One region of the Pseudomonas morbosilactucae genome, then DNA from elsewhere that is predicted to be linked to it. Evidence: predicted binding sites of a transcription regulator. Region 1 holds the regulator's gene; each other region holds the start of a gene.

Region 1 (3,208 bases):
ATTCGCGGTCGTGTTCGATACCGGCAAAACGGTCGACCTGACTGGCCATGAGCACCAGTTTGAGCAAATTGCTTTCGACTTCCGTGACCAATTGGGTCACGCGCTTGATCACCTGGCCCGTGAGGTCCTGGTAATCCTGCGCCAGCAGAATGTCGTTGAGGTGGCCAGAGACGGTGCGGGTTTCCTCTGCGCTGCGCGACAGGAAACCGTCGACCCGGCGGGCCAGTTCGCGAAACTCTTCAGCACCGACCTCGCGCCGCATAAAGCGTCCCCAGTCGGTGCTCAAGGCCTGGGCATCAGTGCTCAGGCTGTTGACCAACGGGGTGCTGCTTTCGACCAGGTCCATGGTGCGGTTGGCCGCAGCCTCAGTCAGCCTGACCACATAGGAAAGGCGCTCGGTGGCATCCGTGATCTGTGAGACTTCCTCGGCTTGCGGCATGTGCGGGTCAATCTGAAAATTGACGATCGCGCTATGCAGCTCGCGGGTGAGCTTGCCGACTTCCTGGTACAGGCCGCGGTCACGGGTCTGGTTGAGCTCATGGATCAGTTGCACAGCGTCGCCGAACTTGCCTTTTTCAAGGCTCTCGACCAGTTCGCGGGCATGTTTTTTCAGGGTCGATTCAAAATCGCCCAATGAAGATTCGTTATGCTCCATAGCTCCCCCGTGGCGGAATTCATCAACCGATGCGTTCGAAGATTTTTTCGATCTTCTCTTTCAACGCCTGGGCCGTGAATGGTTTGACCACATAGCCGTTTACACCGGCCTGGGCAGCTTCAATGATCTGTTCGCGCTTGGCTTCAGCGGTCACCATCAGCACCGGCAGGTGCTTGAGTTTTTCATCGGCGCGCACGTGGCGCAGCAGGTCGATGCCGGTCATGCCGGGCATGTTCCAGTCCGTTACCAGAAAGTCGATGCTGCCGCTGTTGAGGACCGGGATAGCGGTAGTGCCATCGTCAGCCTCGACCGTGTTGGTGAAACCCAGATCACGCAACAGGTTCTTAATGATCCGCCGCATCGTTGAGAAGTCATCAACGATGAGGATTTTCATGTTCTTGTCCAATTCGACCTCCAAGCAGTCTTAAACGCGCCCAGCACCTGAACGCGCCATTCAATCAATACGGCGTAACACTCAACGACTGCATGAAGCACCCAACACAAGAACGGCCTGGCATGACGCCCAACCGCTCTTGTTCGCAGTGTCCCCACACTGCCTGTCAGCGCGCTCGCCACTCCCCCAAACGCCCCCGCAAGCGGGCCGCGCACTGGCTGTGTAACTGGCTGACCCGCGATTCGCTGACCCCCAGGACCTCACCGATTTCCTTGAGGTTCAGCTCTTCGTCGTAGTACAGCGCCAACACCAGTCGCTCGCGCTCCGGCAAATTGGCAATCGCATCCGCCAGCGCTGCCTGGAAACGTTCATCTTCCAGATCGCGCGACGGCTCGAGATGAGCACTGGCGCCATCCTCGTGCAGCCCTTCATGTTCGCCGTCCTGCAACAGGTCGTCGAAACTGAACAGGCGGCTGCCCAAGGTGTCGTTCAAAATCCCGTAATAATCGTCGAGACTCAATTCAAGTTCGGCCGCAACTTCATGATCTTTAGCGTCGCGACCGGTTTTAGCTTCAATTGCTCGAATCGCGTCACTGACCATGCGGGTATTGCGGTGCACCGAGCGGGGTGCCCAATCGCCTTTACGCACCTCATCGAGCATCGCGCCACGGATACGGATGCCCGCGTAGGTCTCGAAACTCGCGCCCTTGCTGGCGTCGTACTTGGTCGACACTTCGAGCAAGCCGATCATGCCCGCCTGGATCAGGTCTTCCACCTGCACGCTGGCCGGCAAGCGCGCCAGCAAGTGGTAGGCGATACGCTTGACCAGGGGCGCATAGCGCTCGATCAATTCGTACTGGCTGTCACGCGCCGATTTTTTGTAAAGGTTATAGCCGCTGGCAGTCATAGAACCGGTCCCGCTGTTTGATGCACAAGCCGCTCGACAAAAAATTCCAGATGCCCCCGCGGATTGGCAGGCAGGGGCCAGGTATCGACTTTTTGGGCGATGGCCTTGAACGCCAGAGCACACTTGGAACGAGGAAAGGCTTCATAGACCGCACGCTGCTTTTGCACGGCCTTGCGCACGCTTTCGTCGTAGGGAACTGCGCCGACGTATTGTAAAGCCACGTCCAGGAAGCGATCCGTGACCTTGGTCAATTTGGCGAACAGGTTGCGACCTTCCTGAGGGCTCTGGGCCATGTTGGCCAGGACCCGGAAGCGGTTCATGCCGTAGTCGCGGTTAAGCAGTTTGATCAGGGCGTAGGCGTCAGTGATCGAGGTGGGTTCGTCGCAGACCACCAACAACACTTCCTGGGCGGCGCGAACAAAACTGACTACCGAGTCACCAATACCGGCAGCGGTGTCGATCACCAGCACATCGAGGTTGTCGCCGATGTCGCTGAATGCCTGGATCAGGCCGGCATGCTGGGCCGGGCTCAGGTGCACCATGCTTTGGGTGCCGGACGCCGCCGGAACGATACGAATGCCACCAGGCCCCTGCAGCAATACGTCGCGCAGCTCGCAGCGCCCTTCGATCACATCGGCCAGGGTGTGTTTGGGGGTCAAGCCCAGCAGGACATCGACGTTGGCCAGGCCCAGGTCGGCATCCAGCAGCAGGACGCGTCGGCCGAGCTCTGCTAGAGCCAGGGACAAGTTCACTGACACGTTAGTCTTGCCGACGCCACCTTTGCCGCCGGTCACCGCGATCACCTGTACGGGATGCATGCTGCCCATGTTCTTTCTTTACCTTGTCTTACTTAGACGGGGCCACATAACTGGCTGCGCGTTCACCATTGGAACAATGCATGGCAGACCATCGATGTAGATACACTGCAATCTATTCATGATTCCCTCAGCCCACTCGCTTGGTCGGACTGTGGTAGAGGTCGGCGAACATATCGGCCATGGCCTCTTCACTGGGTTCTTCCTGCATTTGCACGCTGACCGCACGGCTGACCAACTGATGCCGGCGAGGCAGGTGCAAATCGTCCGGAATTCGCGGACCGTCGGTGAGATAAGCCACCGGCAACTCGTGACTGATGGCCAGGCTCAGCACTTCGCCCAGGCTGGCGGTTTCGTCCAGCTTGGTCAGGATGCAACCTGCCAGGCCGCAGCGCTTGTAGCTGTGGTAAGCGGCCGTTAGAACCTGTTTCTGGCTG
Region 2 (3,208 bases), on a different contig from region 1:
ACCAGAATCGCGCGCTTGCAGCCATTGGCTTTCAACGCCTTGCGCACGCTGCGGAAAATGTCGGTCAGTGCCGTCTCTTCGCTCACGGCCATGCGTAGGGGGTGGTCCAGCTTGATGCCGGTGAACTCCAGGGCCGCTGCTTCGATGTTGGCGCCTTCGAAAGGCTCGACGCGGAAGAAATAGGTGTGTTCCGGGAACACAAAACCTTTGTCGTCCATGCCAATGATGGTCGCGGCAATTTCCAGCAGCGCATCGGTGGCCGAGTTGAAGCCGCCGGTTTCTACATCGACGACGACGGGCAGGTAGCCACGAAAACGCGCCGCCATCGGGTGGCGTGAACCGCCACCGCCGCCATGGCCGTCTTGTTCGTCATCGAAATGGTCTTCACTCACGAGTGTTCCTCCAGCAGGCGCCAGCGCAGTTTTTCTCCGGCGCGCAGCGGGATAACGGTCAACTCGCCGAACGGCAGGCTGGCAGGGGCGGTCCATTCTTCACGAACCAGGGTGATGCGATCGGTGTTGGCCGGCAGGCCATAGAAACGTGGGCCGTTGAGGCTGGCGAAAGCTTCTAGCTTGTCCAGCGCGTTGCGCTGTTCGAACGCTTCGGCATACAACTCGATCGCGGCATAAGCGGTGTAGCAACCGGCGCAACCGCAAGCGGCTTCCTTGGCGTGCTGGGCATGGGGAGCCGAGTCGGTGCCGAGGAAGAACTTCTCGCTGCCACCGGTGGCGGCATCGAGCAGGGCGTCCTGGTGGGTGTTGCGCTTGAGGATCGGCAGGCAGTAGAAATGCGGCCGAATACCGCCGACCAGCATGTGGTTGCGGTTGTACAGCAGGTGGTGAGCGGTGATGGTTGCACCAACGTTGGCCGAGGCCTCGTTGACGAACTGCACGGCTTCACGGGTGGTGATGTGTTCGAACACCACCTTGAGCGTTGGGAAGCGTTCGACGACGCGGCGCATATGTTCGTCGATAAACAGCTTCTCGCGGTCGAAGACGTCCACGTCGCCACGGGTGACTTCACCGTGGATCAACAGCGGCAAGCCGACTTCAGCCATGGCTTCCAGCGCCGGGAGGATCTTGTCGATGCTGGTAACGCCCGAGTCCGAGTTGGTGGTCGCGCCGGCCGGGTAGAGCTTGGCCGCGTACACGAAACCACTGGCCTTGGCCGCGCGGACATCTTCTGGCTGGGTGCGATCAGTGAGGTAGAGCACCATCAGTGGCTCGAAGCGGCTGCCGGCCGGCCGCGCAGCGAGGATGCGCTGGCGATAGGCGTCGGCTTCCACGGCGTTGCGCACCGGAGGTACCAGGTTAGGCATGATGATGGCGCGGCCAAAGGTGCGCGCGACATCCGCGACTGTATTGGTCAACACGGCACCATCGCGAAGATGAATATGCCAGTCGTCGGGACGCAGCAGGGTCAGGCGGTCGGACATTGGGGATTCCAGGCGGGTCAAACTCGGGGGAATGCTACCGGAAAAGACTCATCCAGGCACTCGCTATCAAGTTTTACAACGAGCAACCGATACCCCGAAGGTACGGCGTAATTTACGCCTGTCGACTTTTTCTGTTGTACACGTCAGTGGAGCCTCCCGTGCGCCAGCGTTATCTAGCCTTGCTCAGTGTGTTTGCCAGCCTGCCTGCGATGGCTCTCACTTTCCAGACTCGTCTGGAGAGCATTGAGTGGACGGTCGAAGGTGACAAATTCGAGTGCCGCCTGACTCAGCCCATCACCGACTTTGGTTCCGGCGAGTTCGTTCGTCGTGCCGGTGAGCAGGCGATTTTCCGCCTCAAGAGTTTCAACCCGATGCAGGGCGCAGGCGGGGCGACCCTGCTGGCGGCGGCGGCGCCCTGGCAGCCGGGGCGCGGCGATATCAACCTCGGTGCGGTCAAGGCCGGCAGCGACGGCGTGCTGTTCAACAGTTCGCAAGTCCAGGCCGGGCGCCTGATCAATGGCCTGATGGATGGGCGCAGCCCGGTGGTGCGACAGTTCTCCCGCGACAACGGCGTTTCTGAAGTCCGTCTGTTGCCGGTGAAGTTCAGCAAGGCCTACAGCGACTATCAAAGCTGTGTCGCCAAGCTGTTGCCGATGAACTATGAACAGGTCAAGGACGCGCAGATCGGTTTTCCCGGTGGCGGTATCGACCTGGATCCCCAGGCCAAGGCCAAGCTGCAGGTGATGCTTGAATACCTCAAGGCCGACCCGACGGTGAATCACATCGACATCGACGGCCACTCGGACAACAGTGGCAATCGCTTGACCAACCGCGACCTGTCACGGCGTCGGGCCCTGGCGGTGCAGGACTTTTTCAAGGCCAATGGCATTCCCGAGTCGCAGATTACCCTGCGCTTCCACGGCGAACGTTACCCGTTGGCGCCCAACACCAACCCGGCCAACCGGGCCAAGAACCGCCGGGTGAATATCCACCTGGATCGGGTGGCGCCGGCTGAAAAGGCCGCACCGCAAGCCACTTCCACGCCCAACGCCGCGGCGACGTCCTGATACGGCGGTAGCCGTCGCGCGCTCGACATAATCTGTCGCTTTGTCGTCATAAGCTGTCGCGCCTCTGTAAATTACCCGCGTGGATCGGTAGACTTGGCGGCTTTCCGTAGAACCCCGTGGAGTGATGGCATGGCGGACGTAAACAAGGTCGTTCTGGCGTATTCCGGCGGCCTGGACACTTCGGTGATCCTCAAGTGGCTGCAGGACACTTATAACTGTGAAGTGGTGACCTTCACCGCTGACCTGGGCCAGGGCGAAGAGGTCGAACCGGCCCGCGCCAAGGCGCAAGCCATGGGCGTTAAAGAGATCTACATCGACGATCTGCGCGAAGAGTTCGTGCGCGATTTCGTTTTCCCGATGTTCCGCGCCAACACCGTCTACGAAGGCGAGTACCTGCTGGGTACTTCCATCGCACGTCCGTTGATCGCCAAGCGCTTGATCGAAATCGCCAACGAAACCGGCGCTGACGCCATTTCCCATGGCGCCACCGGCAAGGGCAACGACCAGGTGCGTTTCGAACTGGGCGCCTACGCCCTGAAGCCCGGCGTAAAAGTGATTGCCCCTTGGCGTGAGTGGGACCTGCTGTCCCGTGAAAAACTCATGGACTATGCCGAGAAGCACAACATCCCGATCGAGCGCCACGGCAAGAAGAAGTCCCCGTACTCGATGGACGCCAACTTGCTGCACATCTCCTATGAAGGCGGCG
Region 3 (3,208 bases), on a different contig from region 1:
TGTCGTGCCAGTACAGCAGCAGGGTCAACAGGCTGACTGCGCCATAGGCCGCCAGGGGAATCAGCGAAATGCCCTGCCAGCCCATGGACAGTGCACCGTACAGCGGCACGCTGCACAGCAGCAGCCACAGCACCAGCTTCAAGCGCAGGTGACGCACGCCACCGCCGGTTTGGCCTGTGGCCTCCGGTTTGCCCCGCGTCGCCCTCACGACTGGGCAGCCGCCCAATCCACCCAGCCAAACTGCCAGGTGGCGAGGATCAACAAGCCAAAGGCAATGCGGTACCAGGCGAACGCCGCGTAACTGTGGCTGGCGATGAACTTGAGCAAGCCCTTGACCGCGATCATCGCGAAGATAAAGGCCGTGACGAACCCCAGGGCAAATACCGGCAGGTCATCAGGCTGGAACAGGTGACGGTACTTGTAGCCGGAATACACCGCTGCGCCGACCATGGTCGGCATCGCCAGGAAGAATGAAAACTCGGTGGCGGTCTTGCGCGACAGGCCGAACAACAGGCCGCCGATAATCGTCGAGCCGGAGCGGGACGTGCCGGGGATCATCGCCAGGCACTGGGCAAAACCGACCTTCAGCGCGTCCTTCCAAGTGATGTCATCGACGCTTTCGGCGTGCACCACATGCTCGCGGCGCTCGGCCCAGAGCATGATGATCCCGCCCACCACCAGCGCTGTGGCCACGGTGATCGGGTTGAACAGGTAGGCATGAATCAGGTCGGCAAAAATCACCCCCAGCACCACGGCCGGCAGGAAGGCGATCAACAGGTTGGCAGTGAAGCGCCGGGCGCCAGGCTGGGTCGGCAAGCCCACGACCACATCAAAAATCTTCCGGCGAAACTCCCAGACCACCGCCAGGATCGCCCCCAACTGGATGATGATATTGAAGGCCATCGCCCGTTCACCACCGAAGTCCAGCAGGTCGGCCACAATAATCTGGTGCCCGGTGCTGCTGATGGGCAAAAACTCTGTCAGCCCTTCCACAACGCCAAGTATCAATGCCTGAGCGGCGGTCCAAAGATCCATCAATCCCCCATAAAGCCATGCGCCGGGCATGCCTTATTGACTATTTTTTATTCGCTGCAACGAGCACAACTGAAATTTCAGCGCCCATAAGATCAACACAAACCGATGAAAATTCTGTGAAATTTCAACTTCGACTCAGGTTTTCCCTAACCGGGCCGAAATCCTATCAGACAGTCCCGGATAACGCCCTGCGTTATTGGTGACAGGCCATTGGGCCGCCAGGGATCAGCAGGCTGCACGCCGGCAACGGCGCTTAAAAAGAACAAGAATCGGAGTGACGGGTTATGAACAGCTTGCGCAATGTGTCGATCAGCCGTCGTCTGTGGCTCATCCTGATAGTGGCTGTGCTGATGCTCCTGACCTTGGGCGTGTTGATGCTCAAGCAGATTCATGAGGACCTCTATCACGCCAAGGCGCAGAAAACCCAGCACGTGGTACAGGCCGCCGCCGGGGTGCTGAAGTACTACCACGGCCTGGAAACCGCCGGCACCCTGAGCCGCGAAGCCGCGCAAACCCAGGCCATGAGCGCTATCCGCGGCCTGCGTTACGACAAGGACGACTATTTCTGGATCAACGACCTGACGCCCGTGATGATCATGCACCCGACCAACCCCAAGCTGGACGGGCAGAACCTCTCGGCGATCAAGGACCCCGACGGCGTCCAGATCTTCAACGAGTTCGTGGCCCTGGCCAAAAGCAAGGGCGCCGGCATGGTCGACTATCGCTGGCCCAAGCCGGGCGCCGAAGCACCGGTGCAGAAGACCTCCTACGTGCAACTGTTCCAGCCCTGGGGCTGGATCATCGGGTCAGGGGTTTACATCGACGACCTGCAGGCCGAATTCCGCGGCCAGTTGATCAAGGCCTCGTCCTTCGGCCTGGTGATTGCCGTGGTCATGGCCCTGCTGGTGGTGTTGATTGCCCGCAGCATCGTCGGCCCGCTGCGCGAGACCGTGCACGCCATGGCTAACATCGCCAGCGGCGAAAGCGACCTGACCCGAGCCCTGGATACCCACGGCCAGGACGAAGTCACCGAGCTGGCCCGGCATTTCAATGCCTTCAGCGCCAAACTGCGCGGCGTGGTCGGCCAGTTGCAGGTCAGCGCCACGGCCCTCGAACAGTCCTCGGCGGACCTGGGCGACAATGCCAGCCAAGCCCAGGAGCGCAGCCAGCAGCAATCGCAACAGATGGAACTGGTGGCCACCGCCATCAATGAAGTCACCTACGGCGTGCAGGACGTGGCGAAAAACGCCGAACACGCCGCCAGTGAAATGCGCGACGCACAGAGCCAGGCCGAGCAGGGCCAGGTCAACATCGACGGCAGCCTGCAACAGATCGACCGGCTCTCCGGGACCATCGACCAGGCCGTGGAAGTAATCCGCACCCTGGCCGCCGAAAGCACCCAGATCGGCAGCGTGCTGGAAGTGATCCGTTCGATTGCCGAACAGACCAACCTGCTGGCCCTCAACGCGGCGATTGAAGCCGCCCGAGCCGGCGAGCAAGGCCGTGGCTTTGCCGTGGTCGCCGACGAAGTGCGGCTGCTGGCCCAGCGCACCCAGCAATCGACTGCGGAAATCCAGTCGATGATCGAACGCCTGCAAACCCACTCCGAAGCCGCAGTAAAAGTCATCGGCGACAGCAGTCGCGCGTCCCAACTGACCATCGAACAGGCCGGCCTGGCCGGAGAAAGCCTGAACGCCATCGGCCAGGCCCTGCGCAACCTCAATGGCCTCAACGCCTCCATCGCCAGCGCCACTCTGCAACAGGCTCACGTGGTGGAAGACATCAACCAGAACGTCACCCAGGCCGCCGGTCTGTCCCACAGCACGGCCCTGGCGGCCGAGCAGTCCAGCGTCGCCAGCCGCCACCTGAAACAACTGAGCGAGCAGCTCAACAGCCTGCTGCGTCAGTTCCGCGTCTAAACCCGTGCCGAGCCGGGGTTCCAAGCCCCGGCCAGGGCTCGCCGCGGACTAACGCGCGGCGCGCCACTGTGGTTACAATCGGCGCCCTTTTGCACTTCCCCAAGGATTCTCCATGTCCGGGCTTGAACTGTTCGCCGCCGCCCTCGGCGTGATCGCCGTGTGGCTGACCGTCAAACAGAACCCCTGGTGCTGGCCCATCGGCCTGGTGATGGTGGTGCTCTACATCTGGGTCTTCCTGGAGGTCAAACTCTATT
Region 4 (3,208 bases), on a different contig from region 1:
CACCAGGGCCTGTTGCTCGGTGGCACTGGCGATCATCAGGTTGCGTTCGTTGATCTGGGAAATGGAGCGGGTGATGTCCTCCAGGGCATCGCCCGCGCGCCGCGCCACCTCCAGGGTGCTCAGTACCCGCTCGCTGCTGCCTTGCATGGCGTTCACCGCCTGGCCGCTGTCCTGGCGGATATTGCCGATCATCTGCTCGATCTCCTGGGTCGATACTTGGGTGCGATGGGCCAGGGCCCGCACCTCGTCGGCGACCACGGCAAAGCCGCGCCCGGCGTCCCCGGCCCGGGCCGCTTCGATGGCCGCGTTAAGGGCCAGCAGGTTGGTCTGCTCGGCGATGCTGCGGATCACGTCCAGCACCGAACTGATGTCCTGCACCCGCCCGGCCAATTGCTGGATATGCCCGGCGGTGTCGTTCACCCCTTCGGCCAGGGCATTGATGGAGGCCACGGTTTCCTGCACCTGGGAACGGCCGCGCTGGGCACTTTGCTCCGAGGCCCGGGAGGCTTCGCTGGTGCTCACAGCGTTGCGCGCCACTTCATCCACGGCAGCGGTCATCTGATTCACTGCCGCCGCCGCTTGCTCGATCTCCAGGCCCTGCTGTTGCAATTGCAGGCTGGTCTGGCTGCTGACCGCGCTGAGTTCCTCGGATGAACTGGCCACCCGGTCCACGGACGCAGCAATGTGCTTGACCATGCCATTGAGGCTGCCTTGCATCTGCTGCATGGAGCGCATCAGGCTGGCGGTGTCGCGGGCGGCGACAGGCACGTCGATGGTCAGGTCGCCCTGGGCAATCTGGCTCAAGACCTGGGCAGCGGCATCGGGCTCACCGCCCAAAGGTCGCGTCACGCTGCGGGTGACCGCCACCCCGGCAGCCACCACCGCGCCCACGCACAGCACAAACAGCAGCACCATATTGAGGCGCGCGTCCCGATACAGGGCGTCGGCGGCTTGTTCGCGTTCGCTGAAAATCCGTCCTTGCAACGCCATCATCGCGTCCAGGCTCTGGTAGACCCGCTGTTCGGCGGGCATCACTTGCTGCTTGAGCTGGGCCATGGCCGCTTCGGTGGCGCCCTGGCGGATCAGCCCCTGGACCTGCATAAAGGCCGCGACATAGGCCTCGCGATGCTGCTTCAACTGGGCGTAGGCGGCCTTGCCCTCGGTGGAATCGAACAGCGGTTCCAGGGTGGCAAAGGCTTGGGTGATGCGTTGTTTGGTGGCCTCGATGGCCGGCGGGACCTGGGGGTTGTCCTTGTCGATCAGCAGGTCGCGGGTGTTGCGGCCGTTATCCCGGACCCCGGTGGCAATCACCATGATCGGGTCGATTTTCGGCCAGTCCTGCTGGACGATCTGGGCGGCCTGGTCCTTGAGGGTGGCCAGGTCATGCACGGCATACAGGCCCATGCCCAGCAACGCCACCGGGGCGATGGCAAAACCCAGGGCGATACGTTGTGCGGTACTCAATGTGGCCATTTCAAATGCTCCCTGATCAATACCGGCCTACAGGCCACGCATTTGAAATTCTCTACAGCAAGATCTCTACCAATTCCCTCGGGCGCTGCACCACCGCACAGCGCCCGGGGAAGTTCAAAACGCCGGCCTTAGGCGGCGGCGATTTCCACGTCCTGGCCATTCAGGCGCACCGGCCACACCCGCAGGCGTTGCTCCGGGTCTTCCAGGCAACGCCCGTCGGCCAGGCAGAAGTGCTGCTTGTACAGGGGCGAGGCGATCACCAACTCACCCTTGATCGACCCCAGCAGCCCGCGGCCAATCACGTTGGCCCCCGACTGCGGGTCGTGGTTGTCCAGGCCAAAGAGCTGCTGGCCCTCGGCGTCCGGCAGGTAGAACAGCGCCACCTGGGCGCCCTCGAACCAGGCCACCACCCCGGAGTTGCTGACCAGGTCCTGCTGGCCGCACAGGCGCTGCCAGTGCTGCGGCTGGATGGAATTGACGCGTTGGCTATTGGACTGGCTCATCAGAGCACCTCCTCGACGACGGGAATCAGGTTGAGTTCAGCGGCCATCACCGGACGCCGTTGGCCGCGCTCCTGGACAAAATGAATGTCCGGGTCGGGGCGTTGATCGTTGACGAAGGTCCGGAAGCGCTTGAGTTTTTCCGGGTCCTTGAGGGCGTTGGCCCACTCGCATTCGTAGCGGTTGACCACCAGTTGCATCTGCGCTTCCAGCTCGGCCCCCAGGCCCAGGCTGTCGTCAATGATCACCGCCTTGAGGTAATCCAGGCCGCCCTCCAGGCTTTCACGCCACACCGAGGTGCGCTGCAGCTTGTCGGCGGTGCGGATGTAGAACATCAGGAAGCGGTCGATGTAGCGGATCAGGGTGGCATCATCCAGGTCCGTGGCGAACAGCTCGGCGTGGCGCGGGCGCATGCCACCGTTGCCGCTGATGTAGAGGTTCCAGCCCTTTTCGGTGGCGATCACCCCGACGTCCTTGCTTTGCGCCTCGGCGCACTCACGGGTGCAGCCGGAAACCGCGAACTTGAGTTTGTGCGGCGAGCGCAGGCCCTTGTAACGGTCCTCGATCAACAGCGCCATGGCCACGCTGTCCTGCACGCCATAGCGGCACCAGGTGCTACCCACGCAGGACTTCACCGTACGGGTGGATTTGCCGTAGGCGTGGCCGGTCTCGAAACCGGCGGCAATCAGCTCGGCCCAGATATCCGGCAACTGATGCAGTTGGGCACCAAACAAGTCGATGCGCTGGCCGCCGGTGATCTTGGTGTAGAGGTCGTATTTCTTCGCCACCTGGCCGATCACGATCAGCTTGTCGGCGGTGATTTCACCCCCGGCGATGCGCGGCACCACCGAGTAGGTGCCGTTCTTCTGCATGTTGGCCATAAAGGTGTCGTTGGTGTCCTGCAACGGCACCAGGGACGCGTCCATGATCGGCTGGTTCCAGCACGAGGCGAGGATCGAGCCCACCGCCGGCTTACAGATGTCGCAGCCGGTGTGGCCACGGCCGTGCTTGGCCAGCATTTCGTCGAAACTGGTCACACCCTCGACCCGAACCAGGGCATAAAGCTCCTGGCGGGTGTAGGCGAAGTGCTCGCACAGGCTCTTGTCGACGCTGACACCACGGGCGATCAGTTCATGCTCGAACACCTGCTTGAGCAAGGCCGCGCAACCGCCGCAACCGGTGCAGGCCTTGGTGCTCGACTTGAGTTGACCGAGGTCGCTGCAGCCGCCGTCGAT

The links. Region 1 encodes FliA, which starts transcription of late flagellar genes. Its sites were predicted from a motif close to CTAAAGTTTNNNNNNNNNNNGCCGNTAA; they were not measured.
Region 2: M1B35_RS17230 (flagellar protein MotY) is a predicted target of FliA. The motif match lies at 1,501-1,528, and genes of this name have one in related genera.
Region 3: M1B35_RS06080 (methyl-accepting chemotaxis protein) is a predicted target of FliA. The motif match lies at 1,170-1,197, and genes of this name have one in related genera.
Region 4: M1B35_RS26460 (methyl-accepting chemotaxis protein) is a predicted target of FliA. The motif match lies at 1,493-1,520, and genes of this name have one in related genera.

The regions. Positions count from the first base shown of each region.
Region 1 covers NZ_JALQCX010000051.1:92,529-95,736, forward strand. Annotated here, with positions in the region: gene M1B35_RS24685 (protein phosphatase CheZ) at 1-655, opposite strand, end outside; gene M1B35_RS24690 (chemotaxis response regulator CheY) at 678-1,049, opposite strand; gene fliA (RNA polymerase sigma factor FliA) at 1,216-1,956, opposite strand; gene fleN (flagellar synthesis regulator FleN) at 1,953-2,783, opposite strand; gene flhF (flagellar biosynthesis GTPase FlhF) at 2,902-3,208, opposite strand, start outside.
Region 2 covers NZ_JALQCX010000032.1:51,268-54,475, reverse strand. Annotated here, with positions in the region: gene rnt (ribonuclease T) at 1-392, opposite strand, end outside; gene pyrC (dihydroorotase) at 389-1,435, opposite strand; gene M1B35_RS17230 (flagellar protein MotY) at 1,594-2,502, shown strand; gene M1B35_RS17225 (argininosuccinate synthase) at 2,632-3,208, shown strand, end outside.
Region 3 covers NZ_JALQCX010000010.1:64,433-67,640, reverse strand. Annotated here, with positions in the region: gene M1B35_RS06090 (DUF1294 domain-containing protein) at 1-157, opposite strand, end outside; gene M1B35_RS06085 (undecaprenyl-diphosphate phosphatase) at 205-1,035, opposite strand; gene M1B35_RS06080 (methyl-accepting chemotaxis protein) at 1,320-2,954, shown strand; gene pnuC (nicotinamide riboside transporter PnuC) at 3,067-3,208, shown strand, end outside.
Region 4 covers NZ_JALQCX010000057.1:32,035-35,242, reverse strand. Annotated here, with positions in the region: gene M1B35_RS26460 (methyl-accepting chemotaxis protein) at 1-1,473, opposite strand, end outside; gene nirD (nitrite reductase small subunit NirD) at 1,602-1,976, opposite strand; gene nirB (nitrite reductase large subunit NirB) at 1,976-3,208, opposite strand, start outside.